Regions from separate parts of the Bradyrhizobium sp. SZCCHNGR1005 genome, predicted to be linked through region 2. Evidence: predicted binding sites of a transcription regulator. Region 2 holds the regulator's gene; each other region holds the start of a gene.
What was found. The regulator LexA, encoded in region 2, represses DNA repair genes until DNA is damaged. The targets are predictions, from matches to a motif close to TGTTCNNNNTGTGTTCNG.

Region 1 (2,267 bases), on a different contig from region 2:
GTTGCGCTTGCAGGCATAGCCGGGCTCGAAGGCGTTGCCGCAGCGGCAGGGATTCATCGCTGCGACCAGCATGAAGCGGGCAGGATAGGTCACGCGATGGTTGGCGCGCGAGATCGAGACCTCGCCATTCTCCAGCGGCTGACGCAGCGAGTCGAGCACGCGCGGATCGAACTCCGGCAGCTCGTCCAGGAACAGCACGCCCTGATGGGCGAGAGAAATCTCGCCGGGCTTGGCGCGCAGGCCGCCGCCGGTCAGTGCCGCCATGCTGGCCGAATGATGCGGGCTGCGGAACGGCCGTCGCGAGGTCAGCGCGCCGCCCTCGATCTCGCCGGCCACCGAGGCGATCATCGAGACTTCAAGGAGCTCGGCCGGTGACAGCGGCGGCAGGATCGATGGCAACCGCGCCGCCAGCATCGACTTGCCGGCGCCGGGCGCACCGATCATCAGCAGATGATGGCCGCCTGCCGCGGCGATCTCGAGCGCCCGCTTGGCGCTCTCCTGGCCTTTGATGTCGCGCAGGTCGAGCGCGCTCGACGGCGCCTCGTGGATCTTCGGCTGCGGCCGCGACAGCACCTGCGTGCCCTTGAAATGGTTGGCGATCTGGATCAGCGAGCTTGCCGCAATGATCTGGATATCGGGGCTGGCCCAGGCCGCTTCGGCCCCGCACGCAGCCGGACAGATCAGGCCTTCCTCGCGGGCATTGGCACCGATCGCGGCCGGCAGCACGCCGGCGACAGGCGCAATCGAGCCGTCGAGGCCGAGTTCGCCCAGCACGGTGAAGCCGCTCAGCGCATCCGGCGGGATGGCGCCGATCGCGGCCATCAGGCCGAGCGCGATCGGCAGGTCGTAATGGCTACCTTCCTTGGGCAGGTCGGCTGGCGCCAGGTTCACGGTGATCCGCCGGGCCGGCAGCGCAAGACCCGACGCGATCAGCGCCGAGCGCACCCGCTCGCGCGCTTCCGAGACCGCCTTGTCCGGCAGGCCGACGATGGCAAAGGCCGGCAACCCCGGCGCAACCTGGACCTGCACGTCCACTGCGCGGGCTTCGATCCCTTCAAAGGCAACGGTAGTGACGCGCTGGACCATGCCGCCCTCCCCAACGGGTGGAAGGTAACTGAAGACGCCAGTAGCCGCAAGAACAATACATGAACACGAGGAGGCGCCGCTGCGCGGCAATCAAGGACATCCGCCGGAGCGAATTAACGTCGCCTTAGGCCCCACTCTGGATGCTCGTTCCGCGCGAGCGGATCCTCCGGGCCACAATCACCACGTCGTTCCGTCAATTCGACCATTGAAGGCCGCCAGTGCCAAGCATGCAGATCAAGGATAGCGAGCTGAGGCCGGCGGCACTTGCGAGAGCGCAGGCGACGAGCCTGCTGCAAAATATCGCCCTGACTTTGCTCTCGAACGTTGCGATCGCGGTCTCGCTCGCGCTGCTGATCTATCTCGAGCATGGAGGGACGATCATCTCCTCCTGGCTCGCCGCCGCGGTCGCCTTTGCACTGGTCCGGGCCTGGTGGATTCTGAGGATGAAATCCTCGGGAATGCTGGAAACCGATCCGCAGCGGGTGCTGCGGTCCCTGACCGTCGCGGCGTTCCTGAGCGGGCTGCTATGGTCGGTCGTGCCGCTCTGCTTCGGGGCTTTCCTCGCCACGCAGACGATATACTGCGTTGTCTTCATCATGGCCGGGACGACGACCGGCGCAATCATCCAGAGTCTCGCCTATTCGCCGCCGGCGATTGCGTTTGGCGCGCCGCTCATGGGGGCCACGCTGTCGAGGATGCTGATGTCCGGGAGCGGCGTCAGCTACATCATCGCGCTCGACGTCCTCTTCCTGACCTTGATGCTGTTCCGGGCTGCCCGCGTCGGAGAGCGCGGCTTCATCGCCAGCCAAGTCACCGCATTCGAAGCCACGGACCTTGCCTCCTCGCTTGCGGAAGCCAACAGCGAGGTGCTGCATTCCAACCGCGCGCTGGAACGCCTCGTGCGCACCGATGCGCTGACCGGGCTTGCCAACCGGAGTCACTTCCGCGACGTCGCCGACGCGGCGTGCTCCGCTGGGCGGGGCGTCGCGTTCCTGCTGTTCGACATCGACAACTTCAAGACGATCAACGACACGCGCGGCCATGAAGCCGGGGATCGCGTCCTCGCGGCGGTAGCCGACGTGCTCCGGTCCAGCTGCGAGGCAGATGACCTGCCGGTACGGCTGGGCGGCGATGAGTTTATCGTGGTGTTCCAGGGCCGTGATGTCGAGGAGCGCGCCATC
Region 2 (2,267 bases):
CTGGAAGATCGCGATGCGCCCGGGCAAACCGATGATGCATGGACGGTTGGGCCAGATGCGCGTGATCGGCCTGCCCGGCAATCCCGTCTCCTCCTATGTCTGCAGCCTGTTGTTTCTGGTGCCGCTGATTCGGAAGCTCGTGGGCTTGGCTCAAATCCACCCTGCCCGCGAGACTGCGCTGCTCGGCCGCGACCTCGCCGCCAACGACGTCCGCGAGGACTATCTGCGCGCGCGGCTCGAGGTGCGCGCCGACGGCGCGCTGGTCGCAACGCCGGTGACGCATCAGGATTCCTCGCTGCTCGGCAACCTCGCGCTATCGCAGGCCCTGGTGATCCGCCCGGCTTTTGCGCCCGCGGCAAGTGCCGGCTCCGTCTGCGAGATTCTGAGGCTGCCAGACTAAACAGGGTGCAGCTGCCAAATATACCGCCAGGGATCTCGCAGCTATTTTGCGGGCATCGAGCAGGCATCTTGCGCACCACCTTCATTGCAAATTAATGATTGCAGAACACATATCGAACAGATAGTGTCCGTTCATGATTTGTTTCGAAGATGTTGCGGGCGCCGCGAACTGAGGACGTTTCGAACGAGAACGCTTCAAACGAGAACGTCTTGAACGAGAGCGTCTTGAACAAGAACGTCTCGGGCGAGAACGACACATCAACCTGGGGATCTGGTCGAGATGCTGACGCGCAAACAGTACGAACTTCTGCGGTTCATCAACGAACGTCTGAGGGAAGCTGGCGTGCCGCCCTCCTTCGATGAGATGAAGGACGCACTCGATCTGCGCTCGAAGTCGGGCATCCATCGTCTGATCACCGCGCTGGAAGAGCGCGGCTTCATCCGCCGCCTGCCCAATCGCGCGCGCGCCATCGAGGTGATCAAGCTGCCCGAACTGTCCCAGGCGGCGAACAACCGGCGTGGCTTCACGCCGTCTGTCATCGAAGGTAATCTCGGCAAGGTGCGCACCAGCACGCCGGCGATCGACGAGGGCGATCGTCCCGTCGCCGTCCCGGTGATGGGCCGCATCGCTGCGGGCACGCCGATCGAGGCGCTGCAGACGCGCAGCCACACCATCAGCGTCCCGGCCGACATGCTCGGCTCCGGCGAGCATTATGCGCTGGAAGTCCGCGGCGACTCGATGGTCGATGCCGGCATCCTCGATGGCGACATGGCGCTGATCCAGCGCAACGACTCCGCCGACACCGGCGACATCGTCGTCGCGCTGATCGACGATGAGGAAGCCACCTTGAAACGTTTCCGCCGGCGCGGCGCCTCGATCGCACTGGAGCCGGCCAACACCGCTTATGAAGTCCGCATCCTGCCGCCCAACCGCGTCAAGATCCAGGGCAAGCTGATCGGGCTGTACCGCAAGTACTGATCGTCACGCGCGCGAACTGGATCGCGCGCAATTTGATCTGACGCGTTGGAGGTCTCTTCCGACGGCGCTGATGATGATTGCACTTCGATCGCGATGCAACACGCTCAAACGCTTGTGATCGCGAAGCGCCGTACGGGGTGCAGATCAGCGCAGAATTGCCGTCAAGCACGCGCTAACATCGTTCCTGATGTCCACTCTGATAGAGGCCTGCGCCTGTCCGGGGGGAGCGTGGGTTGCTATCTCGAACGAGGAGCGATCCGATGTGTGACTATAGCCTGCATGCTGTTGCGTCCCGCCCGGCGAAAGTCGGGGAAACGCTGATCTCGACGACGTTCCGCGGAACCTCGACCCGCGGCTTCGCCTCCGAGAGCGAGCCGAATGTCGCCGTGTGTATGCTGCCCGGGACGGAATTGGCGTTTGCCGACGACGTTCGCTACGACAGCCGCTGGATCTGGACCCGCACGATCCGCGACCGCGTGGCCAAGTTCAACACGATCGAGAAGCATGTGCCCGATCGCCACCATGATGCGATCGAGTTCGCAGATGGTCGGCATGTGCTGGTGACCCAGCTCTGCGAGGGACAACGCGTCACCGTGCTGCAATTGCCCGCGACCAAGCAGCCGGCCGAGCGCAGGCCGCTGGGCACCGAGGCTTCGAGCAGCAGCGAAACGACGCCGGTGCGGCGGATCTCGATCACCTGAACTGAGAAGCGCAACGGATGCGAAGACAAATGGGAACATTCGGCCCTCGGCGGAAGTTATGGTTCGCCGGGGGGGAGAATGGCCCGTGGTCAACAAGATCAATTGGCAAAAGGCCGGGCGCATCACTGAGCCCGGTCGTTACATATTCACGTTCGGATGGCTGACCGTGACGGCCGACGATATCGCGG
Region 3 (2,267 bases), on a different contig from region 2:
GCCCAATCAGCGGCGAAAGCCGGGCCATTCGCGTACCACGGCATCTTGGTCCAGGCTTCAACCGATCTTGGATGGCGCCAGTCATCGGCGGGGCGACGCGACCCCAGCAATATTCCACGCATCGCGCAGTTCCCAGCCAAGGGGGCGTCGAACCAAACCGGCAACCAACAAAAAGGCCGGCGCGAAGCCGGCCTTTCCGAGAAGAGGATTTGCGCGTTTAGTAGCGGGCAATGATCGGGCCGCCGAAGCGATAGTTCAGCCGAACCAGGCCGATATCGGCATCCTGTTTGATGCGATCGCTGGCAGAAAACGCGCCAGCCGGCGTGACCGAGTCGACGGTATGCCGGCCAAGGAAGAGGTGGTCATATTCGACGCCCACCGACCAATTCGGAGCAAAGCCGTATTCAAGGCCGACGCCGATGGTTCCACCCCAGCGGGTGTTGTCAGCGGAGTCGACGAGGGTGCCCACAACGTTGAAGGTCCTGAACCTGTCTCCGACAACCGCGACGCCGCCCTTCCCATAGACCAGAACATTGTTCCAGGCGTAGCCGACCTGGCCGGTGATCAGGCCGAATGCGTTGATCTTGGACTGATCGGTGAGGCCTGCGGCAACAAGCGCGGTGCCGCCCAGCAGATTGACGTTGCTGCCACGGAAGTTGGCCCAGTTGCCCTGGCCTTCGACGCCGAACACCCAGCTCGCCATCTGCCAGCGATAGCCGATCTGGCCGCCGGCCGTCGCACCGGTCGCGTCGTGGCAACCCTCGTCCAACGGTGTCGCCAGCGTACCGAAGCCTGCGGTGGAAACCAGATCCCAGCACTTATGGCTCGAACCGCCGCCGGCGTTGATGCCGATGTAGAAGCCGCTCCAGTCATAAAGCACCGGCGCAACCGGAGGTGGGGCTTTGGTGTATGGACGTGCAGCGAGGTCGGCGGCACTTGCAGGCGTGACCAGTCCCAGGGCGATCAAGCTCACGGCACCAAGTAAAATCTTTCTCATCAGAAGTTCTCCCGCATTGCGCGCTTTCATTTGGGTCCCCCGGAAAGCGCCAACTAACAAATCTGTCCGACCGCCGAGGCGGCTTGTCATTGCTTGTGTAGGATACGCGATTCAACTCAAAATGCTGTCGCTAAAAAGCCACACCCTGGTCGCGAAATGGGAGTTCTGATGGCATCATAAGTTAATGAAAGTGCTTAAGTATCTGGGATGCCATGGAACTTCATTCCGGTTCCCGGCGGGAATTTGGTCAAATTTCGCCTCAAACGGGAACTCTACGCATGGTTGTGGGAATAGGATTCGAACAAAGCTGGAACGTGGCGCGACGGCTTGCTATATGTGGATAATCAAGGAGAAGGCGGGTCGCCGGCGCGACAAGCGTATAGGGTCCGCCGACTGAGGAAGGACCCCAGCCGCCGCATGCCGATCGGCCGGTGGGCACCGGTCCAGGAATTCGAGCCGCGGGAGAGTGTGATGGCGGGAAGTGTGAATAAAGTGATTCTGGTGGGCAATCTCGGCAAGGATCCCGAGATTCGGCGCACCCAGGACGGGCGGCCGATTGCCAATCTCAGCATCGCGACCTCGGAGACATGGCGCGACAAGGCGACAGGTGAGCGCAAGGAAAAGACCGAGTGGCACCGCGTCGTCATCTTCAACGAGGGGCTTTGCAAAGTTGCCGAGCAGTATCTGAAGAAGGGCGCGAAGGTTTACATCGAGGGCGCGCTGCAGACCCGCAAATGGACCGATCAGAGCGGCGTCGAGAAGTACTCCACCGAGGTGGTGCTGCAGGGGTTCAACTCGACGCTGACGATGCTGGATGGCCGGGGCGGCGGTGGCGGCGGCAGCTTTGCCGACGAGCCAGGCGGCGATTTCGGCATCGGTGGGCCGTCATCCGCACCAGCGCCGCGCCGGCCGGTTCCGGCCGGTGGCCGCAACAGCGACATGGACGACGACATTCCGTTCTGATCGCCGGCGGGGCGCGTTGAGAAACGCGGGTCTGGCGCCGCATTTTCCTCGACCGACGAGCGCCTTAAGTCACTGGAAAAACGAACAGAAAAAGCCGCCCCTTCCGTGCGGGGAGGGGTGGTTTGCGGGGCTGCGATGCGCTATATGATTCGCATCGATTTCCGCGTGCAAAACTGACCGGATCCCCAATTGTCCGACACTGAAGATGAGAAGCCCGGCGAGCCGGGCGGACCTTCCGACATTCGCCCCGTCTCCATCCTCGACGAGATGAAACGCTCCTACCTCGATTACGCGATGAGCGTGATCG

Region 1: the regulator LexA is predicted to act here: its motif matches at 1,135-1,152, upstream of QXZ85_RS08900 (YifB family Mg chelatase-like AAA ATPase).
Region 3: the regulator LexA is predicted to act here: its motif matches at 1,295-1,312, upstream of QXZ85_RS18915 (single-stranded DNA-binding protein).

The regions. Positions count from the first base shown of each region.
Region 1 is NZ_JAUEZC010000002.1:611,487-613,753, forward strand. It holds gene QXZ85_RS08900 (YifB family Mg chelatase-like AAA ATPase) at 1-1,086, opposite strand, end outside; gene QXZ85_RS08905 (putative bifunctional diguanylate cyclase/phosphodiesterase) at 1,314-2,267, shown strand, end outside.
Region 2 is NZ_JAUEZC010000009.1:190,368-192,634, forward strand. It holds gene glp (gephyrin-like molybdotransferase Glp) at 1-400, shown strand, start outside; gene lexA (transcriptional repressor LexA) at 680-1,378, shown strand; gene QXZ85_RS29400 (hypothetical protein) at 1,639-2,079, shown strand; gene QXZ85_RS29405 (hypothetical protein) at 2,165-2,267, shown strand, end outside.
Region 3 is NZ_JAUEZC010000004.1:248,149-250,415, forward strand. It holds gene QXZ85_RS18910 (outer membrane protein) at 218-997, opposite strand; gene QXZ85_RS18915 (single-stranded DNA-binding protein) at 1,469-1,960, shown strand; gene gyrA (DNA gyrase subunit A) at 2,150-2,267, shown strand, end outside.